Regions from separate parts of the Pseudocitrobacter cyperus genome, predicted to be linked through region 1. Evidence: predicted binding sites of a transcription regulator. Region 1 holds the regulator's gene; the other holds the start of a gene.

Region 1 (16,161 bases):
TGATGATTGGCCGCACGCCGGAATATCTTGGCAAAAAAATCGACGTACCGGAGATGAAAATGACCGCGCTGGCGATCCTCGTCACCCCGACGCTGGTGCTGCTCGGCACTGCGCTGGCGATGATGACCGACGCCGGGCGCAGCGGCATGCTCAACCCCGGCACCCATGGTTTTAGCGAAGTGCTCTACGCCGTCTCGTCTGCCGCAAATAACAACGGCAGCGCCTTTGCAGGCCTAAGCGCGAATACACCGTTCTGGAACTGCCTGCTGGCGTTCTGCATGCTGGTCGGCCGCTTTGCCGTCATCGTACCGGTGCTGGCGATTGCCGGTTCGCTGGTCAACAAAAAGATCCAGCCCGCCACGCCGGGAACGCTTGCTACCCATGACGCGCTGTTTATCGGCCTGTTAATCGTCACCGTGCTGTTGGTTGGCGCGCTAACCTTTATTCCCGCCCTGGCCATTGGCCCGGTTGCGGAACACCTTTCCCTGTTTTAAGCATTGCGGAGTAAGCGTTTATGAGTCGCAAGCAACTGGCGCTGTTTGACCGCCACCTGGTCGGACAGGCGATTACCGACGCCATCAAGAAACTGAACCCAACGACGCAGTGGCGTAACCCGGTGATGTTTATCGTCTGGATTGGCAGCGTGCTCACCACCGTGATGAGTCTCGCGATGGCTACCGGACACCTCTCAGGCAACGCGCTGTTCAGCGGTGCGATTGCCCTGTGGCTCTGGTTTACGGTGCTGTTCGCCAACTTCGCCGAGGCGATGGCGGAAGGCCGCAGCAAAGCGCAGGCCAACAGCCTGAAGAGCGTGCAGAAAACCGCCTTCGCCCGCAAACTTCGCGCCCCGCAGCATGGAGCGGAAATCGACCATGTTCCCTCGGATGAACTGCGTAAAGGCGATGTGGTTCTGGTTGAAGCTGGCGATATCATTCCCTGCGACGGCGAAGTTATCGAGGGCGGCGCATCCGTCGATGAAAGCGCAATCACCGGTGAGTCCGCGCCGGTTATCCGCGAATCCGGCGGCGATTTTGCCTCTGTAACCGGCGGGACGCGTATTCTCTCTGACTGGCTGGTCATTCGCTGTAGCGTCAACCCTGGCGAAACCTTCCTCGACCGGATGATCGCCATGGTCGAAGGCGCGCAACGGCGCAAAACGCCAAACGAGGTGGCGCTGACCATTTTGCTGGTGGCGCTGACTATCGTCTTCCTGCTGGCAACCGCGACGCTGTGGCCTTTCTCCACCTGGGGCGGCAAACCGGTCAGCGTGATTGTGCTGATTGCTCTGCTGGTGTGCCTGATCCCCACCACCATTGGCGGCCTGCTCTCAGCAATTGGTGTCGCCGGGATGAGCCGCATGCTGGGCGCGAATGTGATTGCCACCAGCGGCCGCGCGGTGGAAGCTGCGGGCGATGTCGATGTATTGCTGCTGGATAAAACCGGTACGATCACCCTCGGGAACCGTCAGGCTTCGGCGTTTTTACCGGCCAACGGCGTGGATGAAAAAAACCTTGCCGATGCCGCGCAGCTCTCCTCGCTGGCCGATGAAACGCCGGAAGGACGCAGCATCGTTATCCTTGCCAAACAGCGCTTTAACCTGCGCGAGCGTGACGTCCAGCAGCTTCATGCCACCTTTGTCCCTTTCACCGCACAGACCCGAATGAGCGGCATTAACATCGACAACCGCATGATCCGTAAAGGTTCCGTCGATGCGATTCGCCGCCACGTCGAAAGTAATGGCGGGCAGTTCCCGGCAGATGTGGAACACCTGGTCGACGGTATCGCTCGTCAGGGTTCGACGCCGCTGGTGGTGGTGGAAGGCGCGAAAGTGCTGGGCGCCATCGCGCTGAAGGATATCGTAAAGGGCGGGATTAAAGAGCGCTTTGCGCAACTGCGCAAGATGGGCATCAAAACGGTGATGATCACCGGCGATAACCGCCTGACCGCCGCCGCCATCGCAGCCGAAGCGGGCGTGGATGATTTTCTTGCTGAGGCGACGCCGGAAGCCAAGCTGGCGCTGATCCGCCAGTATCAGGCGGAAGGCCGGATGGTTGCGATGACCGGCGACGGCACCAACGATGCCCCGGCGCTGGCGCAGGCCGATGTGGCGGTGGCGATGAACTCCGGCACCCAGGCGGCAAAAGAAGCGGGAAATATGGTCGACCTGGACTCCAACCCGACCAAGCTGATTGAAGTGGTGCATATCGGCAAACAGATGCTGATGACCCGAGGTTCACTGACCACCTTCAGCATCGCTAACGACGTGGCGAAATACTTCGCCATTATTCCGGCGGCGTTTGCCGCAAGCTGGCCGCAACTGGGCGTGCTGAACATTATGCATCTGCATTCGCCCAATTCCGCGATTTTGAGCGCAGTGATTTTTAATGCCCTGATCATCGTATTTCTGCTGCCGCTGGCGCTGAAAGGCGTGAGTTATCAACCGCTTTCTGCTTCCGCCATGCTGCGTCGCAACCTGTGGATTTACGGCCTGGGCGGCCTGATTGTGCCGTTTATCGGCATTAAAGCTATCGATCTATTACTGACCCTGTTTGGTCTGGTGTGAGGTGCACAATGTCTTTGCTTCGTCCTGCTGTGGTGATTTTTCTTTTTCTGACGCTGGTGACTGGCGGGCTTTATCCGTTACTGACTACCGCACTGGGGCAGTGGTGGTTTCATGACCAGGCCAACGGATCGCTGATTATTCAGGATAATCAGGTTCGCGGCTCCAGGTTAATTGGGCAAAACTTTACCAATCCGGGTTATTTCCATGGCCGACCCTCGGCCACGGCGGATGTGCCTTATAACCCGATGGCTTCCGGCGGCAGTAACCTGGCGGCGAGTAATCCGGCGCTGGATGAAGCCATCCGTGAGCGTATCGCGCAACTGCGCTCGGCGAACCCGGACGCCCCGGCTGCGGTACCGACGGAACTGGTAACCGCCTCCGCCAGCGGGCTGGATAACGGCCTGACGCCCGCCAGCGTGCGCTGGCAGGTGCCGCGCGTCGCGAAAGCGCGTCACCTCTCTGCCGCCTGGCTTAGTCAGCAAATTGACGCCGCAACGCACAAACCGCTGCTCGGTTTTCTCGGCCAACCTGTGGTAAATATTGTTGAGCTGAATATGGCGCTGGATGCCCAGAAGGAAAACTGATGATGACCGACGAGCCGCAACGCCCGAACCCTGACCGCCTGCTGGAGCAGACGGCTTCCCCGCATCGTGGAAAACTGAAGATCTTCTTCGGCGCCTGCGCGGGGGTGGGGAAAACCTGGGCGATGCTGGCGGAAGCTCAGCGTCTGCGGGCGCAGGGGCTGGACATTCTGGCGGGCGTGGTGGAGACCCACGGACGCAAAGAGACGGCCGCGATGCTAAAAGGGCTGACGCTGCTACCGCAAAAACGGCTGGCCTGGCAGGGGCGTTATCTGCATGAGTTTGATCTCGATGCCGCCCTTGCCCGCCGTCCGGCGCTGGTGCTGATGGATGAACTGGCGCACAGCAACGCGCCAGGCTCGCGTCATCCCAGGCGCTGGCAGGATATCGACGAACTGCTGGAAGCGGGCATCGACGTTTTTACCACCGTCAACGTTCAGCATCTGGAGAGCCTGAATGATATCGTCAGCGGCGTAACCGGGATCCAGGTTCGCGAGACGGTACCAGACCCTTTTTTTGACGCCGCCGATGAAGTGGTGCTGGTTGATCTGCCGCCGGATGATTTACGTCAGCGGCTGAATGAAGGGAAAGTGTATATCGCCGGTCAGGCCGAACGCGCTATCGAGAATTTTTTCCGTAAGGGCAACCTGATCGCCCTGCGCGAACTGGCTCTGCGCCGCACGGCGGATCGCGTGGATGATCAAATGCGCGCCTGGCGCGATACCCAGGGGCAAGAAAAAGTGTGGCACACCCGCGATGCCATCCTGCTCTGTATCGGCCACCATGCCGGCAGTGAAAAACTGGTACGCACCGCCGCACGGCTGGCGGCTCGCTTAGGCAGCGTCTGGCATGCTGTGTATGTTGAAACGCCTGCGCTGCACCGTCTTCCGGAAGCGCAACGCCGGGCGATTTTAAGCTCGTTGCGGCTGGCGCAGGAACTGGGGGCAGAAACCGCCACCCTTTCCGAACCGTCGGAAGAGAAAGCGGTGGTTCGCTATGCGCGCGAACACAACCTCGGCAAAATCGTCATTGGCCGCCAGGACAAACGTCACTGGTGGAGCGGCGAGCGCTTCGGCGATCGGCTGGCCCGCCACGCGCCGGATCTCGATCTGCTGGTGGTGGCAATGGATGAAAAACCAGATCCCCTCCCCTCCGCCACCCGCGATCAGCGCAGCTTTTTTGATAAGTGGCAGGTACAGATCCGCGGTTGTGGAGTGGCATTAGCCCTCTGTACTGTCATCACCCTGGTTGCAATGCAGTGGCTCATGGCGTTCGACGCTGCCAACCTGGTTATGCTCTATCTGCTTGGCGTAGTGATCGTCGCGCTATTCTACGGCCGCTGGCCATCCGTGCTGGCAACGGTGATTAACGTTATCAGTTTTGACCTCTTTTTTATCGCCCCGCGAGGAACGCTGGCGGTGTCCGATGTGCAGTATTTGTTAACCTTTGGCGTCATGCTCACGGTTGGGCTGGTGATAGGCAACCTGACGGCAGGCGTGCGCTATCAGGCACGGGTGGCGCGCTACCGCGAACAGCGAACCCGCCATCTCTATGAGATGTCGAAAGCGCTGGCCGTAGGGCGTAGCGCGCAGGATATTGCCCGTACCTGCGAGCAATATATTCAATCCACTTTTCATGCCCGCAGCCAGGTATTGCTCCCCGACCACAACGATAAGTTGTTGCCCTCAACCCAACAGGAGGGGCTGACATCCTGGGATGACGCCATCGCCCGCTGGAGTTTTGATAAAGGGCAACCTGCGGGTGCTGGCACGGATACGTTGCCCGGCGTGCCCTACCAGATTTTGCCGCTAAAAAGCGCCAGCAAAACCCTGGGTCTGGTGGTGGTCGAGCCGAACAACCTGCGTCAGTTGATGATCCCCGAACAGCAGCGTCTGCTGGAGACGTTTACGCTACTGGTGGCAAGCGCGCTGGAGCGTCTATCCCTTACCGCAAGCGAAGAGCTGGCACGGCTTACCAGCGAGCGAGAGAGTTTGCGTAACTCTCTGCTGGCGGCGCTGTCGCACGATCTCCGTACACCGCTTACCGTCCTGTTTGGACAGGCAGAAATTCTGACCCTCGACCTTGCCAGCAGCGGTTCGCCTTATGCCCCCCAGGCCAACGAAATTCGCCAGCATGTGCTCAACACGACCCGGCTGGTGAATAATTTGCTGGATATGGCAAGGATCCAGTCTGGCGGCTTTAATCTTAAGAAGGAGTGGCTGACGTTGGAAGAAGTGGTCGGCAGCGCGCTGCGCATGCTGGAACCCGGCCTGAACGGGCAACAGATTACGCTCGCATTGCCCGACCCGCTGATGCTGATCCACGTCGACGGCCCGCTGTTCGAGCGTGTGCTGATCAACCTGCTGGAGAATGCGGTAAAATATGCTGGCGCAAAGGCGCAAATCGGCATTACCGCCAGTGAGGATGCACACCATTTATTTCTTGATGTCTGGGATGACGGGCCAGGTATTGAACCGGGTCAGGAGAAAATGATTTTTGATAAATTCTCACGCGGCCATAAAGAGTCCGCTATTCCGGGAGTCGGGCTGGGGCTGGCCATTTGCCAGGCGATTATCGATATTCATGGCGGCACACTCTCAGCCAGCAATCGCCCTGAAGGCGGCGCCTGTTTTCGTGTTACACTTCCGCGAATAGCGCCACCAGAACTTGAAGAATTTCATGAGGATATGTGACAAGCGTTCTGATTGTTGAAGATGAACAAGCCATTCGCCGCTTTCTGCGCACCGCGCTGGAAGCCGAAGGGCTGCGCGTGTTTGATGCTCAAACGTTGCAGCGCGGGCTGCTGGAAGCAGCAACGCGCAAGCCGGATCTGGTGATCCTCGATCTCGGCCTGCCCGACGGCGATGGTATCGATTTTATCCGCGACTTCCGCCAGTGGAGCGCCACCCCGGTGATTGTGCTCTCCGCCCGCAGCGAAGAGAGCGATAAAATCGCCGCGCTGGATGCAGGTGCCGATGATTACCTTAGCAAACCGTTTGGCATTGGCGAATTGCAGGCGCGCCTGCGCGTGGCGCTGCGTCGTCACGGCAATACGCAACCGAACGATCCACTGGTGACTTTTTCAGATGTACAAGTTGATATCGCCGCCCGTCGCATTATCCGTGGCGGCGAAGAGGTGCATCTCACCCCCATCGAATTTCGTCTGCTGGCGGAACTGCTCAACAACCCCGGGAAGGTGCTGACACAACGTCAGTTGCTTAATCACGTCTGGGGGCCCAACGCCGTTGAACACAGCCATTATCTGCGTATTTATATGGGGCATATTCGGCAAAAACTGGAAGCTGACCCGGCGCGACCGAAACATTTCCTGACCGAAACGGGGATTGGGTATCGGTTTATGCTGTAAAAAAGGCCGGGTAGCGTCACGCAACCCGGCCTTTTTAAACAGAACTGTTATCAGGCGTTTTTCAGTACTTCGCTGACAATCTCAACCGCTTCTTTCTCAATCTGCTTACGGTGTTCTTCGCCGAGGAAGCTCTCGCAATAGATTTTATACGCGTCTTCCGTGCCTGACGGACGCGCGGCGAACCAGCCGTTGTCGGTCATCACTTTCAGCCCGCCGATAGAAGCTCCGTTGCCCGGTGCCGCCGTCAGACGTGCGGTGATCGGGTCGCCTGCCAGGGTGCTGGCGCTGACCATCTCCGGAGAGAGCTTAGAGAGCGCAGCTTTCTGCGCAGACGTCGCCCCTGCCTGCAAACGGTTGTAGCTCGGCGCGCCGAAGCGTGCTGCCAGCTCATTGTAGTGCTCTTGCGGATTCTTACCGGTGACAGCGGTAATTTCCGCCGCCAGCAAGCACATGATGATACCGTCTTTATCGGTCGACCACGGCGTGCCGTCGAAGCGCAGGAACGAAGCCCCGGCGCTCTCTTCACCACCGAAACCGAAGCTGCCGTCGAACAGACCATCAACGAACCATTTGAAGCCCACCGGCACTTCCACCAGCTTACGACCCAGATCGTTGACCACGCGGTCGATCATCGCGGAAGAGACCAGCGTTTTGCCCACGGCGACATCTTTGCCCCACTGCGGACGGTGCTGGAACAGGTAGTTGATTGCCACCGCCAGATAGTGGTTCGGGTTCATCAGACCTGCCGGGGTAACGATACCGTGACGGTCATAGTCCGGGTCGTTGGCGAACGCGAGGTCAAACTTGTCACGCAGCGCCAGCAGACCCGCCATCGCACACTCGGAGGAGCAGTCCATACGGATAGCGCCATCTTTATCAAGGTGCATAAAGCGGAACGTCTGATCGACCTGATCGTTGACGATAGTCAGATTCAGCTTGTAGTACTCGCCGATGCGTTTCCAGTATTCAATACCGGAGCCACCCAGCGGATCGACGCCCAGCGTCAAACCCGCTTTCTGAATAGCGGCCATATCGACGATATCCGCCAGCCCTTCGATGAACGGCTGCACCAAATCCATTTCTTTCACATGACCGGACGCCAGCGCGGCATCCAGAGAAATACGTTTCACGCCTTTCAGGCCGTCGGCCAGCAACGCGTTGGCGCGATCTTCCACCACTTTGGTGACGTTAGTATCGGCCGGGCCGCCGTTAGGTGGGTTGTATTTGATACCGCCATCTTCCGGCGGGTTATGAGACGGGGTGATCACAATCCCATCGGCCAGCGGGCCGCCTTTCTTGTTATGAACTAGAATGGCGTTTGAGACCGCAGGCGTCGGCGTAAAGCCGTTATTTTCCTGCACAATGACATCCACACCGTTTGCCGCCAGCACTTCGAGCACGGAGATAAACGCCGGTTCAGAGAGCGCGTGAGTATCTTTACCCACGTAGCACGGGCCAGTAATGCCATTTTTCGCACGATCTTCTGCGATAGCTTGCGCGATCGCCAGAATATGAGGTTCATTGAAACTCTGGCGCGCCGCACTGCCGCGGTGTCCGGAAGTACCAAACTTTACTGCATGCTCTGCGTTACCCGCTTGCGGTTTCAGCACATAGTACTGAGACGTAAGCTGGGCGACGTTAATCAAATCACTCTGTTGTGCAGGCTGGCCCGCACGGTTATGGATTGCCATTGCTTGATCCTTCTTATGCAAGGGTTAGATTGTGCCGCATACCTTTTCGATTAATTCAGCGGGGAACTGCATGGTTTGCATAATGTGTTCCACCATACTGCATTTACGACCGGTGTTGGTATTGGTGATCACCCAATATGGGGTTTCCGGTACCTGTTTCGGTTTAGTCTGATTACCGTTTTTCAGCAGGGTCTGCTCGTTGGCGGCAAAGTAGACACGCGTGCGCCCATGAAGCGATTCCGTTGCTTCGGCAAACGCGTTGTTATCCAGTTTGTAGAGCGTCGTCAGGATCAGCATAAAGCGATTGACGGCTTTTTTCTGCTCAGCGTATTCATCGGAGAGCAGCAGTTCACGCATCGCGCGCACTTTATCTTTCGCGGTTTTAACCGGCTTCACCTCGGCAACTGGAGCAACCTGAGCCGGTGCAGCTTCAGCTTTAGCAACCGGGGCAGCAACAACAGGTTGTGATGCGGCGGAAAACTTCAGCATTCGCCGTAAAATGTCGGATGCGCTCTCGCCAATGTGCAGTGTGTGGGCGGCAATATAGCGATAGAGTTCGTCATCAACTTCGATCGTTTTCATCTTAATCCAGTGCAATAATTTTTCTGAATACAAGTTGCTGGGATTATATGTTCAAAACCCAACAGCGGATAGCGTCATACCAGGATAGCGGCAAAAATGGGATAAAAATCGTATCTTGCCCCTGAACGTGAGAATGTCCAACATAATACCCTAACCCGACAGAGCGAAAAAAAGAACTTTGCTATGAAATTGAATACCCGAACGCAATCTGCACAAAACCAGCACAATAATTCCCCCATCCTTCTCGTTCATGGCCTGTTTGGCAGCCTGGATAACCTCGGCGTGCTGGCGCGCGACCTGGTGGCCGACCACGACATCCTGCAAGTGGATATGCGTAACCATGGCCTTTCGCCGCGTTCTGACGAGATGAACTATCCGGCGATGGCGCAGGATCTGCTGGACACGCTTGATGCCCATCATATTGAAAAAGCAACGGTAATTGGGCATTCGATGGGTGGCAAAGCGGTGATGGCGCTTACTGCGCTGGCTCCGGAGCGCATTGCGCGGTTGGTGGCTATCGATATCGCCCCCGTGGATTATCACGTTCGTCGTCATGATGAGATTTTCGCCGCCATCAATGCCGTTACCCAGGCGGGCGTCGCCACCCGTCAGCAGGCGGCAGCGCTGATGCGCGAGCATCTGGCGGAAGAAGGCGTGATTCAGTTCCTGCTGAAATCGTTTGTCGACGGCGCGTGGCGCTTTAACGTTCCGGTGCTGTGGGATCAGTACCCGCATATCGTCGGCTGGGAACCCATTCCGGCGTGGGATCATCCGGCGCTGTTTATTCCTGGCGGTAATTCCCCGTATGTTACTGAAGATTATCGCGATGCTCTGCTTTCGCAGTTCCCGCAGGCTCGTGCGCATGTCATCGCTGGCGCAGGCCACTGGGTACATGCAGAAAAACCTGATGCGGTGCTGCGCGCTATTCGCCGATATTTAGCAGACTGATTAAAAACTCAACGACCGCGCGCCATTATGGCCGTGGTCGTTGGCGTGTCGGTTGCACTGATGTATGATTGCGCGCTGTCTGCACCGGGCGTTTCCCGGTAGCTTGTTTCCCCGAAGTCACTCTGAATCATGGCAAAAGAACAAACGGACCGCACGACATTAGATTTGTTCGCAAATGAGCGTCGGCCGGGAAGACCCAAAACCAATCCGCTTTCGCGTGACGAGCAGTTGCGCATCAATAAGCGTAATCAATTAAAACGCGATAAAGTTCGCGGCCTGAAGCGCGTCGAGCTGAAACTGAACAATGATGCCGTTGACGCTCTGAACGAGCTGGCGGCAGCGCGTGATATGAGTCGCAGTGAGCTTATCGAAGAGATTCTGATGAGCCAGTTAGCCCTGCTTCACGAGCAGGAAAAGGTCTGAAAATTTCGCAAAACCCCACTTTCATGTAGCAGAGAGTGCAGTCCGGTACGATTGCTGATTCCGCACCTTTCTCTGTTCTGCTATGATTGCCCTTATCTGTGGGCAATACGCCACCACCATATCATTAAGTTTCAAGAGGTTATTTAACTCATGGCAATCGTTGGCATCTTCTTTGGTAGTGACACCGGCAATACCGAAAATATTGCAAAAATGATTCAGAAACAGCTTGGTAAAGACGTTGCCGACGTGCATGACATTGCCAAGAGCAGCAAAGAAGACCTGGCTGCATTCGACATTTTGCTGCTGGGCATTCCGACCTGGTACTACGGCGAAGCGCAGTGTGACTGGGATGATTTCTTCCCAACGCTGGAAGAAGTCGATTTCAACGGCAAACTGGTTGCCCTGTTCGGCTGCGGCGACCAGGAAGATTATGCGGAATATTTCTGTGATGCGCTGGGGACTATCCGCGACATCATCGAACCGCGCGGCGCGACCATCGTTGGTCACTGGCCGACTGCGGGCTACCACTTTGAAGCCTCCAAAGGACTGGCCGATGACGACCATTTCGTCGGTCTGGCCATCGATGAAGACCGTCAGCCGGAACTGACCGCTGAACGCGTTGAAAAATGGGTGAAACAGGTTTCTGAAGAGCTGCATCTGGAAGAGATCAAAAACGCTTAAGCATTAATGCGGCGTGATTGTTAAATTACGCCGCATTAATAGGTAGAAGCAATCAAAATAATAGCTACAAATTTTTAACTTTTGAACGCATATCTGTACAATACCTGCAGAATTTAGCGGGTTTGCTAGTTAAGCCTCGTTTTTGAAATCTTTACTCGCCCAGGGCTTGCTGTTTTCATTTAGAAAGGGTCATTCTATAATGAGACGCATTATACCCGGTGCACTCTCTATGATACTTCCCTGTTGGGAAGTCAATCGTTTAGCAACAGGACAGATTCCGCATGACTGACAACAATACCGCATTAAAGAAGGCTGGCCTGAAAGTCACACTTCCCCGGTTAAAGATCCTGGAAGTGCTTCAGGAACCAGACAATCACCATGTCAGCGCGGAAGACTTATATAAACGCCTGATCGACATGGGTGAAGAGATTGGTCTGGCGACCGTCTATCGCGTACTTAACCAGTTTGATGACGCGGGCATCGTAACGCGCCATAACTTTGAAGGGGGTAAGTCCGTTTTCGAACTTACCCAACAGCATCACCACGATCACCTGATCTGCCTCGACTGCGGCAAAGTGATTGAATTTAGCGATGATTCCATTGAAGCCCGCCAGCGTGAAATCGCGTCAAAACACGGCATTCGCTTAACGAACCACAGCCTGTACCTGTATGGTCACTGTGCAGAGGGTGACTGCCGCGAAGATGAACACGCCCACGACGCGGTAGAAAAATAGTCGTCACTGTTTTACTAAAGCCAACCAACAGGTTGGCTTTTTTATTGCCTGTTGCTTACCCTCCACACTTCGGCGTAATGTTACTTTAATGTAAACACTAAGGTACCGGAGAGGGAAATGGAACTTCGACAGTTACGATATTTCGTCCGCATCGTGGAGACCGGAAGCATGGGCAGCGCGGCGCTCGATCTGAATATTGGCGTCTCGGCGCTCAGCCAGCAGATGACGCGACTGGAAAACGACCTCTCCATACGCCTGTTGCAACGCACCTCCAGAGGCGTCACCCCCACCAGCGCCGGGCTGGCTTTTTACTCGCAGGCGCAACTGGCGCTTCGTCATGCCGATGACGCGGTGCTCGCCGCACGCGAAGCGCGTCTTTCCGGACATATCAGCGTAGGCATGGCGCCCAGTACCGCCTCCGTGCTTGGCATGCCTTTTATCAACGCGATGCGCGAAAGCTACCCTGACGTTCGTTTGCATGTTGTGGAAAGTCTCTCCGGAAACCTCGAACGCATGATCAACACCCGTCAGATTGATTTAGCGATTGTTTTTCAGAAGGATAAAATTGTGCGCTGGAGCGCAAGACCGATTCTTGAAGAAAGACTTTTCCTGATTGGCACCCATGCCCTTCTGGCTGATATTTCCTCTGACGGTATCTCGCCTGCCCAACTGGCAAACATTCCGCTGATTATGCCAAGCCAGGGGCATGGCCTGCGTGGCAGGCTTGAAGCCATTGCCCAGGAGCACGGACTGACCCCGGAAGTCGTCACCGAAATAGATGGCCTGGCCTTGCTGATGCAGGCGGTACGCAGCGGCCTTGGCGCCACATTACAGCCTGGGGCGGCGATATCCCACCTCGACCACGAAGCACTCAGAGTGATCGATGTCCAAAATCCAGTCCTTAGTCGCCCCAACTTTCTGGTCAGCCTCTCTGATGATGAACTCTCTCCGGCTGGTCTCGCAACCCGCGTAATACTCAGCAAAGTAATGCGAGAGCTCACGCAAGCCGGCGCGTGGCCAGGCGCAACCCTTTACGTTAACTAAAGGCCTCTTTAGCAAGAGGCCATAGCGGCAACGCGCATCAAGCATATACATTTCAATTACAAATTTAACAATTAGTTAAATAGTAATGGAGTCGACAATGGTTGATGTTCTGGTGATCGGCGGAGGCAATGCGGCATTGTGTGCCGCACTGACCGCTCGCGAGGCCGGCGCTTCTGTGCTGCTGCTTGAGGCCGCGCCTCGTGAATGGCGCGGCGGTAATTCCCAGCATACCCGCAATTTGCGCTGTATGCATGACGCCCCACAGGATGTGCTGGTGGAGAGCTACCCCGAAGAGGAGTTCTGGCAGGATCTGTGGCGTGTTACCGAAGGAAACACTAACGAGTCGTTGGCACGTTTAGTGATCCGCACCTCATCGCACTGCCGGGACTGGATGCGCCAGCATGGCGTTAACTTCCAGCCCCCACTTTCGGGCGCACTGCATGTCGCGCGGACTAACGCCTTTTTTATGGGCGGCGGTAAAGCGCTGATGAATGCTTATTATCGCAGCGCGGAGAAACTGGGCGTGCAAATTCGCTATAACACCCCGGTTCAGGCGCTGGAGCTGCAAAATGGCGAATTTGTCGCTGCACTGGCAGGAGAGGAGCGCATTACGGCCAAAACCTGCGTACTCGCCGCCGGGGGATTCGAGTCCAACCGGGAGTGGCTGAAGGAGGCCTGGGGCCAGAATGCGCGTGGAGAATGGCCTGCCGATAATTTTCTCATTCGCGGTACCCGCTTTAATCAGGGCGTACTGCTCAAATTTATGATTGACGCGGGTGCGGATATTATTGGTGATCCTTCCCAGTCCCACTGTGTGGCGATTGACGCCAGAGCGCCTCTCTATGATGGCGGCATTTGTACCCGTGTGGACTGCGTCTCTTTAGGGCTGGTAGTCAACCGTGATGCAGAACGCTTTTATGATGAAGGGGAAGATTTCTGGCCCAAACGCTATGCCATCTGGGGACGGCTGGTCGCCCAGCAACCGGGGCAAATCGGCTATTCGATTATCGACAGTAAAGCCATCGGTCACTTCATGCCGCCAGTATTCCCTGGCGCGCGGGCAAACACGCTGGATGAGCTTGCGCGTCAGTTAGGCCTTGATGCTGAACGTTTGACCCATACCATCACGCAATATAATCAGGCCTGTCAGCCAGGGCAGTTCGATCACACCACGCTGGATAACTGCGCGACGGCTAATCTTACCCCACCGAAAACGCATTGGGCGCGCCCAATCGATACCCCTCCCTATTATGGTTATGCCCTGCGCCCGGGGATCACCTTTACCTACCTGGGATTGAAAGTAAACGCTCACGCCGCCGTGCATTTTGCCGGAAAGCCAAGCCGAAACCTGTTTGTCGCCGGAGAGATGATGGCAGGCAACGTGCTGGGCAAGGGGTATACCGCGGGCGTCGGTATGTCGATTGGTACGACTTTCGGACGCATCGCCGGAAAAGAGGCCGCACTGGCAGCAAAACAGGAGGCGCGTCATGAAGCAGCTTGAAAAATTAATTATCGAGGCTCAAATTATCACCGAGCCAGAGGCGGAAGTTGAGCGCGTAATGCAGGTCTGTAATGCCTGCCGCTACTGCGAAGGCTTTTGTGCTGTGTTCCCGGCGATGACCCAGCGGCTTGAGTTCAATAAAGCGGATATCAACTACCTGGCGAACCTGTGCCATAACTGCGGCGCCTGTCTGCATGCCTGCCAGTATGCGCCACCGCATGAGTTTGCTATCAATGTGCCTAAAGCCATGGCCGAAGTCCGGCTGGAGACCTATCAGCACTACGCCCAGCCAGCCGCTTTCGCCGCACTCTATCGCCGGGTGGGCATCACCGTGACCCTGGCGCTGGTTTTCGGCCTGATCTTCTTTTTACTCCTCGCTATGGGGCTGAAAGGGTCGCTGCTCCATCCTCCGCTGGCGGGTGATTTTTATCAGATCTTCCCCCACAACCTGCTGGCCTGGATGTTTGGCTCCGTGTTTATTGTGGCAATCGGATTGCTAATGACCGGGGTCGTTCGCTTCTGGCGTGAAATTTCTCCCGGCCTTCCACAATCTGCGGATATCTCCGAAGCCTCACGCAACGCCCTCACGCTGAAATATCTCGATGGCGGCCATGGAAAGGGCTGTAATGAAGCGGACGATGCCTTTACCCTGCTGCGTCGCCGTTTTCATCACTTCACCTTCTACGGCTTTATGCTCTGTTTCGCTGCCACCCTCGTGGCGACAGGCTATCACTATCTTGCTGGCTGGGAAGCCCCCTACCCCTTCTTCAGCGTACCGGTCATGCTCGGCACCCTGGGCGGTGTGGGTCTGGTCGTCGGCCCGGCGGGGTTACTGTGGCTGAACCTGCGTCGCTCGCCTCTGCACGGCGATCCACGGCAAAAGCCGATGGATCGCGGTTTTATTTTACTGCTGTTACTCACCAGCCTGACGGGGTTAGGCCTGTTAGCCGGCAGGGACTCATCGTGGATGGGCATTCTGCTCGCCATCCACCTGGGGGTAGTCATGGCGCTTTTTTTGACCATTCCCTATGGAAAGTTCGCCCACGGATTTTATCGTTGCGCATCCCTACTCAAGTGGGCAATTGAGAAGCGACGCGGAAAACAGACGGGGGTCGCAGGCGACTAACCCATACACTCTTACCTCTATAACAACAAAATGAAGACAATGGAGAGCAAACCCAATGACTCAACCAACATCGCGCGCCGGAACGTTCGGCGCAATACTCAGAGTAACCAGTGGTAATTTCCTCGAACAGTTCGACTTTTTTCTGTTCGGTTTTTACGCCACCTATATCGCCAGAACATTTTTCCCGGCGGAGAGTGAGTTCGCCGCGCTAATGTTGACGTTTGCTGTGTTTGGTTCTGGTTTCCTGATGCGTCCTATCGGCGCCATTGTTCTTGGCGCCTACATTGACAGGATTGGTCGTCGTAAAGGGCTGATGGTCACGCTGGCGATTATGGGCTGCGGCACTCTGCTGATTGCCCTGGTTCCCGGTTATCAGACTATTGGCGTATTAGCCCCCATTCTGGTTTTGCTCGGTCGACTGCTCCAGGGCTTCTCTGCGGGGGTTGAATTGGGCGGTGTGTCGGTCTATCTGTCTGAAATTGCCACGCCTGGCAATAAAGGCTTCTATACCAGTTGGCAATCAGCCAGCCAGCAGGTCGCCATCGTTTTTGCCGCGCTGATCGGCTATGGACTGAATGCAACGCTCGGACACGATCAGATTTCCGAATGGGGCTGGCGCATTCCCTTTTTTATTGGCTGTATGATTATCCCACTGATTTTTGTCCTGCGACGTTCGCTCCAGGAAACGGAGGTCTTTTTACAGCGTAAGCACCGCCCCGATACCCGGGAGATTTTAACCACCATCGTGAAAAACTGGCGGATCATCACCGCCGGGACGCTGCTGGTGGCGATGACTACGACAACCTTTTATTTCATTACCGTCTATACCCCCACCTACGGCAGAACCGTTTTACATCTCAGCGCACGGGACAGCCTGATTGTCACGATGCTGGTGGGGATCTCGAACTTCATCTGGCTGC
Region 2 (16,161 bases), on a different contig from region 1:
TTCACCTGAATCGTCGGTTTGGCAAAACTCACCCCATCAAGGTTGTCGAGATAGAGCGCAGGCGACTGCCAGCCCTCCTGACGCAGAGCCGTCACCACCACCTTCCCCGGCGCATAATCCGCCTGCAACGATGTGGTGAGCCCGTTTTCACGCGGCAGGGTGCCCATCGCGCGGATGAAGTCATAATCGACATTTTTTTCCGCCGGGGCGCTCAGGTCGAGCGAGAAGGGGTAGTCCGTAAGAATGCAGACATTGCTACAGGTTGAAAGCGTCAGCACCCCCGCGAGCGTCGGGGTTTTCACCTCGTGCAGGGTGATAGGAAAACTCACCCTGTCGTGATAGCCCTGAGTAGAAATCCCTGCCACATCAAATCGTTGTGGAACTGGCCAGCGCCAGACAACCGACTGGGGCGACGCCCAGGCAATCGTCGGCGCAATACCGCCTTCGCCCGGCGAACGCCAGTAGGTTTTCCAGCCCTTCTCCAGTTGAACGTCGAGCAGCAGGCGCGTGTCGCCACCCGCAACAGTTTGCGTGCGCAGCCGCACGCTGGCGTGGTCGTTATCGGCGGCGCGCAGCCAGCCGCTGTCCGCCGCCCAGCTTGCGGGCAGCCACAGACAAACCAGGCAGAGCAGAAGCTGCCTGAAATAAGTAAGCATTTGTTTTCTCCGTAAATAATAAATTAACCTGGATAACGCAGGCTAAAAATCACTCACGGAAGACGCATAATCGTAGATGTACCCGCAATCGGGGCGAGGAGATAACGCGGGGAGGCCAGACGCGCTGATAGAAAACAGGCAACGCCGCCAGGATCGCCAGCAGCAACGCAACGGCAAAGAGTGCGCCTTCGAACAGCACCGGCGGCGAGGCCAGCAGCGATTTAGCACTCAGTTCGCAGGGGGTGACCGGCGCATCGCTGTCCAGTTGTTCGGTCTGACTCACGGTGACAACACTCATCGTCAGGGCGTGCAGGCTCGCCATGCGCTGCGCGGTGCAAACCAGCACCACCAGACATGCAAGGGCTACCAGTAATATCGCCTTTCGCTGCCGATGAATCATCATAACCTCGTATTAATTCGAGGTTAATCTTAACGGACGAATATGGTTTGGCAATCTTAAAGCTGTAAAGAAGTGTCTGGAAGGCAAAACGCCCGGCCTGAGCCGGGCGGAAGAATCAGTTATTCACGGGGATAACCGCCCCTTTATATTTGGTGCGGATCCACTCCTGAATCTCTTTAGAGTGCAGCACATTCACCAGCGCGACGATATCTTTTTTCTTCTCGTCACCGCGATGCACGGTGATGATATTGGCATACGGGTTATTTTCACCGCTCTCAACCGCAATCGGGTCGTGAACCGGGTCGAGACCCGCGTCAATGGCGTAGTTGGCGTTAATCACCACCGCCGCGCCTTCATCGTTGTTGTACATCTGCGGCAGGAGAGACGCTTCAACGTTCGGCAGGAACTTCAGCTTTTTCGGGTTCTCCACGATATCGCTGATGCGCGCAGTCACTTTATCGACGCCCGGCTTCAGCTTAATCACCCCCTCTTTCTCAAAAATGGAGAGAATACGCCCCTCTTCAGAGACCGCATCGCGCATGATGATTTTGCCGCCCTCCGGCAGATCCTTCAGCGATTTATATTTTTTGGAATAGATGCCAATCGGCTCAATATGGATAGCGCCGGCACTCACGAAATCGTAATCCTTGTCGCCCGCATGATCTTTGAGCACGCTGTTCAGATACGGAATGTGCTGGAAGTAGTTCGCATCGATATCACGACCCGCCAGCGCGGTATTCGGCAGGATGTAGTCCTGGAACGGTTTGATCTCAAGATCGATCCCCTGCTTTGCCAGAATCGGCTTCGCCTGCTCAAGAATTTCCGCATGCGGCGTGTTAGACGCGCCAACGGTCAGGGTATCCGCCCAGGCGGCGAAGCTCAGGGCGCTCAGGGTAGCGGCGGCGATAAGCGTGAGTGTCTTTTTCATGATGATGGTTCCTGTGTGTTATTAGCGTTTATCTAACAGAGAAGTCAGGACGTCGCCGCAAAACTGGATGACGAAAACGATGATTAAAATAGTCACCGTCGCGACCAGCGTGACGTCATTGTGGTTGCGCTGGAATCCTTCCAGATAAGCCAGATTCCCTAAACCACCTGCGCCGATCACCCCCGCCATTGCGCTGTAGCTCACCAGCGCAATCAACGTGACGGTAATACCGGAAACCAGCGCCGGGGAAGATTCGGGCAGCAGGACGCGAAAAATCAGCGTCGACAGACGTGCGCCCATAGAACGGGTTGCCTCAATCACCCCTTTATCCACTTCACGCAGGGCAATTTCGACCAACCGCGCATAGAACGGCGCCGCACCAACAATCAGCGCTGGCAGCGCCGCGTTCGCGCCGAGAATGGTGCCGACAATCGTTTTGGTAAACGGGATCAGCAACACAATCAAAATAATGAACGGGATGGAACGGAAAACGTTCACCACCACTGAAATGACGCTGTAGAGCGGGCGGTTATAAAAGAGGCCGCCTTTGGCGGTCAAAAAAAGCGCCAGCCCGAGCGCGATGCCGAGGACAAATGTCGCCACGCCGGAAAGCGCGGTCATGTAAAGCGTCTCCTGCGTTGCCGCCCACAGCGCGTCCCATTTCAGATGCGGTAAGAATTGCTCAGCCATGCTTTACTACCTCGCTGTCAATGCCGGTTTCCTGCAAATCTGCGAGGATATTGTTCAGTTGTTCGGGATTCGCCACCACATGCAGCCAAAGCTGACCAAACGCGCCGTGCGCCGTTTGGGTCATTTTGCCGTGCAGAATGTTGAACGGCAGGCCGTAGCGCAGCGTCAGTTCGCCCACCACCGGACGATGGGTGGTCTGGCCGGTAAAGGTCAGTTTGATAATGCTGCCCGTCAGGCCATCGGTCAGCTCAGGGTTAAACGCCTCTTCTTCGACGTACTGGCTAACCTGACGCACAAACTGCCGGGTAATCGGTTTTTGCGGATGGGTGAAGACCTCCAGCACATCGCCCTCTTCGACCACTTTGCCCTCTTCCATCACCGCCACACGGTCGCAGATTTTGCGTACCACATGCATTTCGTGGGTAATAAGAACGATGGTTAAACGGAAGCGGCGGTTGATATCCAGCAGCAGGTCGAGAATTTGATCGGTGGTTTGTGGATCGAGCGCCGAAGTCGCTTCATCACATAGCAATACATCCGGATTATTGGCCAGCGCACGGGCGATGCCCACGCGCTGTTTCTGGCCGCCGCTCAACTGCGAGGGATACGCATTTTCGCGCCCCTTCAGGCCGACCAGTTCCACCAGTTCCGTCACGCGAGCGCGAATTTTGGCTTTTGGTACACCGGCAATTTGCATTGAAAAGGCGATGTTTTCGCTGACCGTGCGTGACCAAAGCAGATTGAAGTGCTGGAATACCATGCTGATCTTCAGACGCGCCTGACGCAGAGCTTCCCCTTTCGCGGCGGAAATATCCTGCCCGTTCACGATCACGCTGCCCGAAGACGGCTTTTCCAGCCCGTTCAGCAGGCGAATCAGGGTGCTTTTTCCCGCGCCACTGTAGCCGATAATGCCGTAGATCTGCCCCTGTTCAATGTTCAGGTTGACGTTATCGACCGCCGTGATTGCCCCTTTTCCCGGGCTAAAAATCTTTGAAATATTCCTGAGTACTATCATTCGTCTGCCAAATAGCGGTTTAGAAGTATGGACGTCCAGACGATATCGGGTTCGGGTGACGGATAGCAAACAACAAAAAAGAATGTGTTATTACGAGAGGTTATAAGCGAGTCGCCGCACCGGGCGGTGCAGTGAAATTATTTTCTGCAAACCATAGTCAGAATTTTGCTAAAGAAACCAGGCCGGGTGGGGTATTAAACCCGTGCAGGTCGGGCAGGCGCAGCGCCCGCCCGACAAAACCAGCGCGTTTACTTCTTATGCCAGTACGCCTGGCTACGCACCAACTGCTGATCAATGGCATCAGTTTCAAAACGGCTAACCAGCGATTTCGCCACCGCGCCTTCGCCAGTAACCCAGATAAAATAGTCTTCTTCCGGGACGGCAAGCGTCGTCAGCTTATCGGCGACAGCCTGCTCGCGGTGCCCGATAACCCACTGGATATCAAAATCACTGAAATCCGCCAGATAGTCCTGATATGCCTCATCGGCAATCGTCACAATCGCCTTAACCTGCGGGCGCATCGGCAACTGACGCAGGCTCTCCAGACGGCGACGCAGCGCCGGCATTCCGGATTCATCGCAAACATAAAGCTGCCAGGCGTAATCTTCCGGAACCACCAGCGAACCACGCGGCCCGCCGATTGTCAGCGTATCGCCAACGCGGGCATTCATCGCCCAGTTGCTCGCCACGCCGCCTTCATGAATAAAGAAATCAAAGGCCAGCTCGTGCCGCCCGGCATGATAGAGCGGCGTATAGTCACGCGACTGCGGGCGCACACCATCCGGCCAGACGATCCCTTCATCGGTCATCGTGGGAGGCGAAAGACGCTCGCCCGCCTGTGGAAAGAACAGTTTGGTGTGATCGTCAAAACCGCGTGAGGAGAAGCCTTCCAGCGCCTCACCGCCCAGCACTATCCGCTGGAAGCCTGCGCCGATGCGCTCCACGCGTAACACGGTCAATTCGCGAAAACGCAATTCGTTGCGCACGCGCTGCGGATACTTTTTCTCTTTCGTCATGGTGTGATCGCCTTCGTGAAAAACAGATATATCTAAATTTTATGCAAATGATAATGATTGCCAATTAGACAGAAAGCAAGCTTTTTTTAAGATATAATTTCCCTGGCACACAAAAAACCACAACAGATAAATTATTCTTTATATTTCATGTAAATAATAAAAAATTACTTTATCACCTTGCTAAAAACTGAAGTTTAGATATAGATTAGATATATCTAAAAAACAGCAAGGTATTAATGATGAGACACTTACCCTTATTTGGCCGCGAAGGCCGCCATGACCATGGTGAAGGACGCCACGGCGGTGGCTGTGGCGGCGGGCGTCGCCAGCGTTTCTTCGGCCACGGCGAACTGCGCCTGGTGGTGCTGGATATTCTCTCGCGCAACGCCAGCCACGGTTACGAACTGATCAAAGAGATCGAAAATCTGACCCAGGGCAACTACAGCCCAAGCCCGGGCGTTATCTACCCTACGCTGGATCTGTTACAGGATCAGGGGTTGATCACTATTCATGAAGAAGATGGCGGCCGCAAAAAAATCGCGATCACCGCAGAGGGCGCTAACGTACTGACAGAAAACAAAGATGTGCTGGATCAGGTGCAGGCGAAGCTGAAACTCCGCATGGTTGGTCACGAGCTGCGTAAAGATCCGCAGATGAAACGCGCTCTGGAAAACTTTAAAGCCGTACTGAACCTGAAAGTGAACCAGAGCGAAATTAGCGAGGCGCAGCTTAAGAAAATTGTCGGCGTCATCGACCGCGCGGCGCTGGAGATTTCACAGCTCGATTAATGCAGTACCGTAACCGCGTCCTGAAGTCGACCAGCGCGATGTTTCACCATCGCCGACACATGGGCGCTTTCCGCCACCAGCCCGGCATTTTTCTGGGTGATCGCATCCAGTTCCGCCACCGCGCGGGTGATGTCAGACAACCCGTTAGCCTGTTCTGAAGTCGACTGACTAATCTGCGCGATAAGCTGCGTCACATTCTGCACCTGCGTCAGAATATCGTTCATCACGCGACCCGCCGCATGCACCTGTTCGGCTCCGGACTGCACCTTGCTGGCGCTGGCTTCGATAAGCTTACGAATGTCATTCGCCGCACTGGCGCTACGACTCGCCAGTTGACGAACTTCACCCGCTACCACCGCAAATCCTTTACCCTGATCGCCCGCCCGCGCCGCTTCTACTGCGGCGTTAAGCGCCAGAATGTTTGTCTGAAAAGCGATGTCATTAATTAATGTGGTGATGGAACCAATGCGTTGCGTGCTGTCGGCAATATCATCCATCGTGTTCACCACCCTTTGCATCGCCTGCCCCCCCTCTTCCGCTGCGCTGCTGGCAGCGATTGAGAGCTTATCGGCCGCCGCCGCCGTCTGTGAATTGCTTTGCACGGATGCGGTCATCTCGTTCATCGTCGCCACCGTCTGCTGCACGTTCACGACCGTCTGACGGGTACGCTCGTTAAGATCCTCATTCCCCTTCGCTAACGTATCGCTTCCCTGACTTACGCTGGAGACCTGGCTTGCCACATCATTTTTCAACCAGCGGCAGATAAGCCCCAGTTGCCCTACGGAGCGTAGAATAAGCCCCAGTTCATCACCGCGATTCAGGTGTTTCACACTGTTGCGCCCACCGGTCGCAACGCTAAGCGCCTGACGCGCGACATTCTCTATCGGCCTGACAATCTGTCCTTCAAAAAGTGCGGTGCCAATCAGCATCAACAGCGCCGCAGCGGCAAACGCCGCCCACGACGCATGTGTGGCATACAGCGCCCCGGAGAGTACCAACAAAATAGACATCATCACGGCACGTACACGCCAGCGCAGCGGCACTGCGGATAACTTTCCCCACCAGCGCTTACTGACAACCATCCCTTTATAGAGACGCTTGTTACTCTTCCCCTCTTTCAGCGCCCGATAGAGCGGTTCGGTATTGGCGATCTCTTCCGGCGTCGCCTGGGTGCGAATCGACATATAGCCCGTAATTTCGCCCTGCCGCACCATCGGAATGGCGTTAGCTCGCACCCAGTAGTGGTCGCCATTTTTACGCCGATTTTTGACAATCGCACTCCAGGGCTCCCCCTGTTTGAGGGTGAACCACATATCAGCAAAGGCCGCTTTAGGTATATCCGGATGGCGTACCAGGTTATGAGGCTGGCCGCTGATCTCCTCCAGGCTGTAGCCACTTACCTGAATAAAGGCATCATTCACATGAGTGACAAAACTTTTGAGATCGGATGTCGACATGAGTGTTGTGTGTTCATCCAGTGCAAATTCGCGCTGACTGATATAGGGCTGAGAAGACATGCAGGTATCCTTGCCGGTATTAAGGCTTATTAGGGTTAAAGGTATGTCGGCGCTAATTGAGGGAGCTTTACTCATTAATCTCGATTCAGCTCCCATTTCCAGAGGATATATTCTCCCCTGCCCTCATATGGCGCACGATCCGCCCCTTTTTCGCCCCTCCTGCCCCATAATGGCGAAACGAGATATGTGCTTCTCCTTCGCCCACGCGGCTGCCGGACGATTAAATATTGTCCATTTGCGGTTCTCCCTGGTGTTTATCCCGATTTTTAGCGCCCACACCGAAGTGGCGTAATCCCTGCAATACTTAATTCAGTATCGTGTGATACGTGACCCCCGGGAGCCTATTTTGAACAGATTACCTTCCAGCGCATCGGCGTTAGCCTGCAGCGCACACGCACTGAATCTCATTGAAAAGCGAGAGCTTTCCCATGAGGAGATGAAATCACTCAACCAGGAGGTCAGAGAATACTTTAAAGAGCATGTAAACCCGGGGTTTCTGGAGTATCGAAAGTCTGTTACCGCCGGCGGGGATTACGGAGCCGTAGAGTGGCAAGCGGGGAGCCTGAATACGCTTGTCGACACCCAGGGACAGGAGTTTATTGATTGCCTGGGTGGCTTTGGCATTTTCAACGTGGGGCACCGTAATCCAGTTGTTGTTTCCGCCGTACAGAATCAGCTTGTCAAACAACCGCTTCACAGCCAGGAGCTGCTCGACCCACTGCGGGCGATGCTGGCCAAAACGCTGGCAGCGCTGGCGCCGGGTAAACTGAAGTACAGTTTCTTCAGCAACAGCGGCACCGAGTCGGTGGAAGCGGCACTGAAGCTCGCAAAAGCGTATCAATCGCCACGCGGTAAATTCACCTTTATCGCTACCAGCGGGGCGTTTCACGGTAAATCGCTCGGCGCGCTCTCGGCCACGGCGAAATCCACCTTCCGCAAGCCGTTTATGCCGCTGCTGCCGGGCTTCCGCCATGTGCCGTTTGGCAACATCGACGCCATGCGTCTGGCGCTATCTGAATGCCAGAAAACCGGCGACGACGTGGCGGCGGTGATCCTGGAGCCTATCCAGGGTGAAGGCGGCGTGATCCTGCCGCCGCCGGGGTATCTGCCTGCGGTGCGTAAGCTGTGCGATGAGTTTGGCGCGTTGCTGATCTTCGATGAAGTACAAACCGGGATGGGGCGCACAGGCAAAATGTTTGCCTGCGAGCACGAAAACGTTCGGCCGGACATTCTCTGCCTGGCGAAAGCGCTCGGCGGCGGCGTCATGCCGATTGGCGCGACCATCGCCACCGAAGAGGTTTTCTCGGTGCTGTTCGATAACCCGTTCCTGCACACCACCACCTTTGGCGGCAACCCGCTGGCCTGTGCAGCCGCGCTGGCGACTATCAACGTCTTGTTGACGGAGAACCTCCCGGCGCAGGCGGAGCAGAAAGGCGACATACTGCTGGATGGCTTCCGTCGTCTGGCGCGCGAATACCCAGATCTGGTACGTGAAGCGCGCGGAAAAGGCATGCTGATGGCGATTGAGTTTGTTGATAACGAAATCGGCTACAGTTTCGCAAGCGAGATGTTCCGCCAACGCGTGCTGGTTGCCGGGACGCTTAACAATGCCAAAACCATCCGCATTGAGCCGCCGCTAACGCTCACCGTTGAACAGTGTGAACTGGTGCTGAAGGCGGCCCAAAAGGCGCTGGCGTCGCTGCGGGTTGTTCAGCAGGTGGCAACCGAGCAATAACCACCCGCTTTTACCCGGCGATCGTTTTCGCCGGGTAAATTTTACTAAAATAAAAGTAAACCCCATCTCCTGATTTGCCGAAAATTTCACCTTCTGTTTTAGGGCGCATCGTGTAAAGCCGTAGTCATTTACTGAAAACAGATGCATGAATCGGTGCATCCTTTACAATGGACAGGCGCAACAGGCAACAGCAAACAGGGAAAATAATGGCGACGCTAAAAGACATAGCCACAGAAGCCGGTGTATCGCTGGCAACCGTATCACGGGTATTAAATGACGATGCGACGCTGAATGTAAAAGAAGAGACCCGACTGCGCATTCTTGAGATCGCAGAAAAACTGGAATACAAAAGCAGTAGCGCCCGCAAAGCACAGACCAGCGCGGAAAACCATCATCATCTGCTCGCCCTCTACAGTTACCCGCAAGAACTGGAAATTAACGACCCCTACTATCTGGCTATTCGCCACGGCATTGAGACACAGTGCGATAAGCTGGGTATCGAACTCACCAACAGCTATCTCCACAGCTACCAGGCGGAACTCAAAAAAGTGACCGGGGTGCTGATCGTAGGCAAACCGTCGCCTGCGCTGCGCGAGGTCGCTAAGGCGCTGACGGACAATATCTGCTTTATCGATTTCCACGAGCAGGAGAGCGAATTTGATGCCGTTGATGTCGATCTGGCGCGCATCTCAAAACAGATTATCGACTGTTTTATTTCCCAGGGCGCGACGCGGATAGGCTATATCGGCGGTGAAGATGAGCCCGGAAAAGCGGATATTCGTGAGTCCGTTTTCGTAGAATATGGCAGGCTTAAAGGGGTCGTTTCCACAACTGATATCTGGCGCGGCGCGTTCTCAAGCGCCTCCGGCTATGCGCTGGCGAAAAAGATGCTGGCGCGCGGCGACTACCCCGAAGCGCTGTTTGTTGCCTCCGACTCCATCGCCATCGGCGTTCTGCGCGCCATTCATGAGCACGGGCTGGCAATACCGCAGGATATCGCCCTTATCAGCGTCAACGATATTCCGACGGCACGCTTTACCTTCCCGCCGCTCTCGACGGTGCGCATTCATTCCGAAATGATGGGCAGCCAGGGCGTCAACCTGCTGGTCGAGAAAGCGCGTGATGGGCGTGCGCTCCCACTGCAAGTCTTTGTGCCCAGCAAACTGAAATTACGCGGAACCACCCGCTAAGCCCCCTCCCTCGCCGAATAAGCGCTTCGCCTTATTCGGCGCACCTCCGCGTCCTCTCTTTATCAAAAAGTAACTATCACACCCGCAACTATTTCGTGATCAACTTAAAACAAATGCGTTCTCACTCTTAATTTTAGTAAATATTTTACTAAAATCCACGGTAAAGATTTTACGTCTGACCGAATATCGACAAGGAGAGAACTATGAACGCCGTTGTTTCCGATAAACAACAGGTTGCCGCACTGTATACGGAACGCGACCACGTTCCGACCGTGCTGGAAGATCACCGCATTAACGGCATCAACAAAGAGAAGCCGCGCCCTCACCTTTTCCCGTTTACCAACCCGCTGCTGGCAATACGTAACGACCCCATAGCTGCCAGCAACTATCTTTCCCTGAACGGGCTCTGGCAGTTTAGCTGCTCGGTTAACCCGCAATCGCGGCCAAAAACATTTTATCAGGAGGAGTACGACACCTCGCGCTGGGCGACGATTCAGGTGCCGGGCAACTGGGAAGCGCAGGGCTTCGATAAAGCGATTTATATCGATGAACGCTTTCCGTTCACCACCCACTGGCCGGAAGTGCCTCGCGACTACAACCCGGTGGGTTCTTATCGCCGGAGCTTCCATCTGGACAGCCACTGGCTCGATCGGGAGATCTTTTTACAACTCGCCGGCGCCCGCACCGCATCGTTTATCTGGATCAACGGCCAGCGCGTCGGCTACAGCCAGAACGCCAAAAATCCAGCGGAATTTAACATTACGCCTTACGTCAGAGCAGGCGAAAACAGTATCGCGATTGAGATCTATCGCTGGGCCAACGCCAGCTATCTGGAAAAGCAGGACATGCTGGATATGTCCGGCCTTGAGCGGGAGGTCTTTATCTATGCCACCGGTAAAACGCGGATCTACGATTTCCACTGCCGCCAGCAGGTTAACCCGCCCTTCACCCATGCGGAAATTGACCTGAGCATCGATTTGCAGCACTACGACACGCACCCCGCCGGGATGGTACTGAGCATGCAGTTGCTGGACGATGCGCAGGATTTCACGCCTGTACTGAGCGAGCAGGTGCGTTTTACCCGCGAAGGAACGGAGCAGCAGCATCGCTTCTCCGGCACGGTGGAAAATCCGCGCCTGTGGAGCGCCGAGACGCCTAACCTCTACACCCTGCTGCTGACGCTCAGCGACGATCGGGGCGAGGTGATCGAATCCACCAGCCACAAAATCGGCTTTCGCCATGTGCAAATCAACAACGGGCAACTCCAGGTTAACGGCAAGGCGATTAAAATTAAGGGCGTGAACCGCCACGAGCTGCATCCGACGCTGGGACATGTCCCCACCGAAGAAAACATGCTGACCGATATCCGCTTGATGAAACAGCATAATATCAACGCGGTACGCACCAGCCATTTCCCCTGCCACTCCCGCTGGTATCAGTTGTGCGATGAGTATGGTCTCTACATCGTCGATGAAGCCAATATTGAATCTCACCCGCTGGCGCTGAAAGCGGAAACGCAAATCGGCGATACCGAATCCTGGATCCCCGCCCATCTGGATCGCGTTCAGGCGATGGTCGAGCGCGATAAAAACCACGCCTGCGTGATCGTCTGGTCGATGGGCAATGAAGCGGGCACCGGCTGCGTCTTTGAGACGCTCTATCAGTGGATCAAAGAGAAAGATCCCAGCCGCCCGGTGCAGTATGAACCGGCAGGTGAAAACTACTACAGCGACATCGTCTGCCCGATGTACCCCGACCTCGAACGGCTGGAGCGCTTCGCCGAACAGGGCGGCGATCGCCCGATGATCATGATTGAATACGCCCATGCGATGGGCAATTCACTGGGGATCCTCAGCGACTACTGGAAAATAATCGACCGGCACGACAATTTGCAGGGCGGCTTCATCTGGGAGTGGATGGATCACGCGCTGGAACTGACCAACGCCCGCGGGCAGAAATACTGGGGCTACGGGAAAGATTATCACCCGGACAAACCCAGCGACGGCAATTTCCTCAACGACGGCCTGCTCGCCGCCGACCGCACGCCTCACCCGCACATGGCCGAGGTGAAGAAGGTCTATCAGCCGGTTCGCTTCCACGCCGTTGACCCGGCGTCCGGCCTGTTCGCCGTGGAAAACCGCTACGATTTTGTCTCCCTGGAACATCTGGAGATCCACTATCACATTACGCAGGAGGGCCACGAAGTCGCCTGCGGCAGCCTGGGCGTTTTCCCGGTCGCCGCAGACCAGCAACAGACGATTCAGGTGCCGTTAGCCCCCCTTTGCCGTCAGGATGGGCAGGAATATTTACTGACCCTGAGCGCGGTCACCAAAGATGACGCCCCGCTAATCGGCGGCAACTATGAACTCGCCTGGGATCAGTTCGCGCTAACCCCGCGCGTGGCCCCGCAACCTGCCGACGCCACAGGCTACTCGCCGCTCAGCGTTCAGGAGAGCCAGATCGTCGTGGAGATCAACGGCGATGGTTTCACGCTGCGTTTTGATCGCGCCGACGGTTGCCTGACGCACTTCTCCGTCGACGGTAAAACGCTTATCCAGCGCGGCCCGGAGCCCAACTTCTGGCGCGGGCTTACCGACAATGACCTCGGCGCGAAGATGTTCAGTCTGGCTGAAGTCTGGCAGCAGGCCGCCAACCAGCGGGTTCTGATGGAGTTGAGCGTTGAACAGATCTCCCCCCATCAGGTGGCGGTAATCACCCGCTTTGAACTGTCAACGGTCGCCAGCCAGTACACCCTGCGCTACGCCATTTCGGCAAACGGGGAAATCCACATCAGCACCGATTTTATCCCCGGCGACGCAGCGCTGCCGCTCATTCCCCGCATCGGCACACAGCTCATTATGCCCTGCGAATTTAATTACATTCAGTGGTATGGACGCGGCCCCGGCGAAACCTACAGCGACCGCAAAGGCGCCAAAGTCGGGATTTACGGCGGCACCACCTGGGCGCAGTTCCACGCCTATCCGCGACCGCAGGAGAGCGGAAACAAAACCGATGTGCGCTGGGTTCGCGTGGTGAATGGCGATGGCTTTGGTCTGGAAGCAGTCGCCGACCACACCCTGCTGAATACCAGCGCCTGGCCCTTTGCCGCAGGAGAACTCGATTTTGTCGCCGATGGCGACAGCGACAGCGCTTCCGGGCTAACGCCGCTCTCCCGCAGGCACGGTGTGGACGTCCAGCCTGGCGCGCTCACCACCTGGAATATCGACCTCGCCCAGATGGGAACCGGCGGGCAGAACTCCTGGCGATCGCTCCCGCCGCCGGAGTACCAGTTGCCCGCGAAACCTTACCATTTCGCCTTTTATTTGCGCCCGGTGCGGCCGGATAACCATTAACTCGTTTTATGACATACCACGGGCGTCGTGACAGGCGCCCGCAATCAAATCAAGCAAAAGGAAAGGGTCATGTCTGAACAATCAGATTCACGGTATCAAATGTCATTAGTGACATTTCTGTTCTTCTCCATCGCCGGAGGAGGATTTGTTCTGAAAGGTGTGGTCAGTCAGTATACCGACTGGGGTAATAACTCGTGGCTGCTCTACGCCTTTGCCTCACTATTTTATGCCATCCCCTATACATTCATGATTATTGAGTTTTCTTCGCTCAAAAAATTACGTGAATCGGAAAGCGGCTATCAAACCTGGCTTAATTTAATTATGGGTAAGAAGCTGGGATTTATTGCCGGTTTCTTCTATTTCTACGTCAACATCTTCTATTTTGTTGACCTGTTGCCCAACGTGCTGACCTATTTTATGTACACCTGTTCCAGCGACGTGGCATTCGTCAGCCACCTGCTGGATCAAACCTGGTTTAAACCCATCATCAGTATTACCTCAATCGCCCTGTTCTGGCTGGCGACCTGGGTGTCGATGAAGGGGCCGAAGTGGCTCTCCCGCGCCCTTTCATTCTCGGGATACGCCGGGTTTGCCTTAACGCTATTGTTTATTCTCTCCGCCGCCTGGAAATTGTCGACCGGTACAGTGACCTTTGATGGCGCGCCGGTGGTTCCGGCGTACTTTGAGAAGATCGATCTCTCGTGGTCAAAGATCGCCTCAATGTCATGGGCGCTACAGTCGCTGGGCGGCCTGGAAGCGCTGGCGGCGTATAAGCGCAATATTCGCGGCGGCGACCGTAATTTCAGAACCGGATTAATTCTGAACGTCTTTATTTTCTCGGGCATTATCATCCTCTCTTCTCTTTGTATGAATATGGTGCTGCCCGCCGAGCAGGCGTCCAACCTGGGTCTGCTGTCCGCGATTTATATCGCTTTCCAGCAGTTGGGTTTCCCGGTCTGGTGGACTAACGTCATCGCCCTGTTTTTGATGATCACCACCCTGTGCGGCTCGCTGATGCTGTGGACTGCCGCGCCGGTAAAAATGCTGTTCGTCGATGCGCCGAAGGGGATTTTCGGCAGCAAGCTCTCCGAGGTGAATCACGAAGGCACGCCGATCAATGCCCTTAAAATGCAGGGCATTGTCGTTACGGTGATCATTATTCTGTTTATGCTCGGCCAGTTTAACGCCGGTATGAACGCGATTCTGGTGGCGGTGAAAAATCTCGATGGCGGCGCGGCGACCATCCCGGTGCTATTTATGGTGGCGGGATATATTAAACTGCGCCTGAACTCCAGCCATCCAGATTATGAACGCGACTTCTATTTCCTCGGGAAAGGACGAATGCTGGCGCTGTTATCTGTTATTCCTATCGTCGTTATTTTTACGGCCTCCACCGTGGCCGCGCTGGTGCCCGCACCGGAAGACTGGAAAGCTAATTTTATCGGTTCATTAATTCAGGTGATTCTTGGCCCGGTCAGTATTATCGCCGTATTCTGGTACTGCGGTGTGCTGTTTAATCGCTGGCGAGTGAAAAACCCTACCGATAACTCTTTATTTAACAAAATATAATAATAATCTGATGTGAGGCCTCTGCTTCACATCAGAAATAAAAACAACAAAAGGATTTCTATTTTACTCCTAATGGAATAGACCTATGGAAATCAAAAAAAATATTCGCAGAATAACGGCTGCGCTGACGCTCTGCGCCATTTTCCCTGTCACGGCGGAGGAGTCCATTCCGGCCCAGCATGACGATACCAGAACGCCGGAGCTTACCAGCCCCTCGTTTCGCTTCTACGGCGAAATGGGCGTTGGCGGCTATATGGATCTGGAAAACGAATATAAACACAAATACAGCGACGGCACCTATATCGAAGGAGGGCTGGAAGGTAAATATGGTCACTGGTTTGGCTTGATATACGGTGAAGGCTGGACGGTACAGGCCGACCATGACGGCAACGCCTGGGTGCCTGACCATAGCTGGGGCGGTTTCGAGGGCGGTATCAACCGTTTTTACGGCGGCTATCGCACCGATGACGGCACAGAAATTATTCTGAGTCTGCATAACGACTCGTCGCTGGACGATTTGCAGTATTGGGCTGATTTCACGCCGGAATTTGGTTATGAGATCCCCAATACGCGGGATATCACCACGGCACTGAAAGTCCAGAATCTGCAGGGTGATTTTCGCTACAGCTTCACAGCGGTGCCTGCGGGACATACCGATGAAGATGATGCCTGGCTGCATTTCGGCAAGTACGATCGCTACTCCGATAAATATATCTACCCGGCGATGATGAACGGGTATATCCAGTATGACCTCGCCAAAGATGTTACCTGGTTAAACGGGCTGGAAATTACCGATGGCACCGGAGAGTTATTTCTGACAGGAATATTAACACCCAATTTCGGGGCGCGTGTCTGGCACCACACAGGGCGCGGCGACGGGTTGGGCAAACCCGGTACAGAAACCGGCACGATGGTTAGCGCAATGTATGAAGCCTTTAAAGGGTTTTATCTCTCAACGGCTTACAACTATGCCAAACACCGCCTGGACAATGCCCCGGATGAAACGACCTCATATGTGCAGTTTGGTATCTGGTACGAGTACGGCGGCGGCCGTTTCGCCACCGCCTTCGACAGCAAATTTAACCTGCAAAACAGCAGCGGCGACCCGACGGACACGCTGTTCCTGATGCAATATTTTTACTGGTAAAGCTAAGAATAATTTTCTTCTCCACATTCGTTGCGAAAAGGAGCTTCATTTTTATGAAATGTTTTTACGCCCTGGCCCCGCTGACCTGTGCCCTGTTATTCAGTATGTCGGCACATGCCGCTACGGCTACCGATTTTAAAGATCTCATTGATCGTCA

What was found. The regulator Fur, encoded in region 1, represses iron uptake genes when iron is present. The targets are predictions, from matches to a motif close to ATAATAATGAGAACNACTATCAA.
Region 2: VSR74_RS10655 (siderophore-interacting protein) is a predicted target of Fur. The motif match lies at 4,747-4,769, and genes of this name have one in related genera.

Annotation. Positions count from the first base shown of each region.
Region 1 is NZ_JAYMYY010000001.1:1,359,675-1,375,835, forward strand. Features, by position in the region: gene kdpA (potassium-transporting ATPase subunit KdpA) at 1-494, shown strand, start outside; gene kdpB (potassium-transporting ATPase subunit KdpB) at 515-2,563, shown strand; gene kdpC (potassium-transporting ATPase subunit KdpC) at 2,572-3,147, shown strand; gene kdpD (two-component system sensor histidine kinase KdpD) at 3,150-5,837, shown strand; gene kdpE (two-component system response regulator KdpE) at 5,834-6,511, shown strand; gene pgm (phosphoglucomutase (alpha-D-glucose-1,6-bisphosphate-dependent)) at 6,562-8,202, opposite strand; gene seqA (replication initiation negative regulator SeqA) at 8,227-8,784, opposite strand; gene ybfF (esterase) at 8,968-9,732, shown strand; gene ybfE (LexA regulated protein) at 9,862-10,155, shown strand; gene fldA (flavodoxin FldA) at 10,306-10,836, shown strand; gene fur (ferric iron uptake transcriptional regulator) at 11,118-11,570, shown strand; gene tcuR (tricarballylate utilization LysR family transcriptional regulator TcuR) at 11,688-12,614, shown strand; gene tcuA (FAD-dependent tricarballylate dehydrogenase TcuA) at 12,712-14,115, shown strand; gene tcuB (tricarballylate utilization 4Fe-4S protein TcuB) at 14,102-15,241, shown strand; gene tcuC (tricarballylate/proton symporter TcuC) at 15,297-16,161, shown strand, end outside.
Region 2 is NZ_JAYMYY010000002.1:392,215-408,375, forward strand. Features, by position in the region: gene VSR74_RS10630 (protein-disulfide reductase DsbD family protein) at 1-656, opposite strand, end outside; gene VSR74_RS10635 (copper resistance protein) at 706-1,056, opposite strand; gene VSR74_RS10640 (MetQ/NlpA family ABC transporter substrate-binding protein) at 1,172-1,984, opposite strand; gene VSR74_RS10645 (methionine ABC transporter permease) at 2,006-2,674, opposite strand; gene VSR74_RS10650 (methionine ABC transporter ATP-binding protein) at 2,667-3,689, opposite strand; gene VSR74_RS10655 (siderophore-interacting protein) at 3,938-4,705, opposite strand; gene VSR74_RS10660 (PadR family transcriptional regulator) at 4,945-5,493, shown strand; gene VSR74_RS10665 (methyl-accepting chemotaxis protein) at 5,490-7,010, opposite strand; gene ygjG (putrescine aminotransferase) at 7,357-8,745, shown strand; gene ebgR (transcriptional regulator EbgR) at 8,952-9,935, shown strand; gene VSR74_RS10680 (glycoside hydrolase family 2 TIM barrel-domain containing protein) at 10,139-13,288, shown strand; gene VSR74_RS10685 (APC family permease) at 13,358-14,857, shown strand; gene ygjJ (protein YgjJ) at 14,943-16,004, shown strand; gene ygjK (alpha-glucosidase) at 16,058-16,161, shown strand, end outside.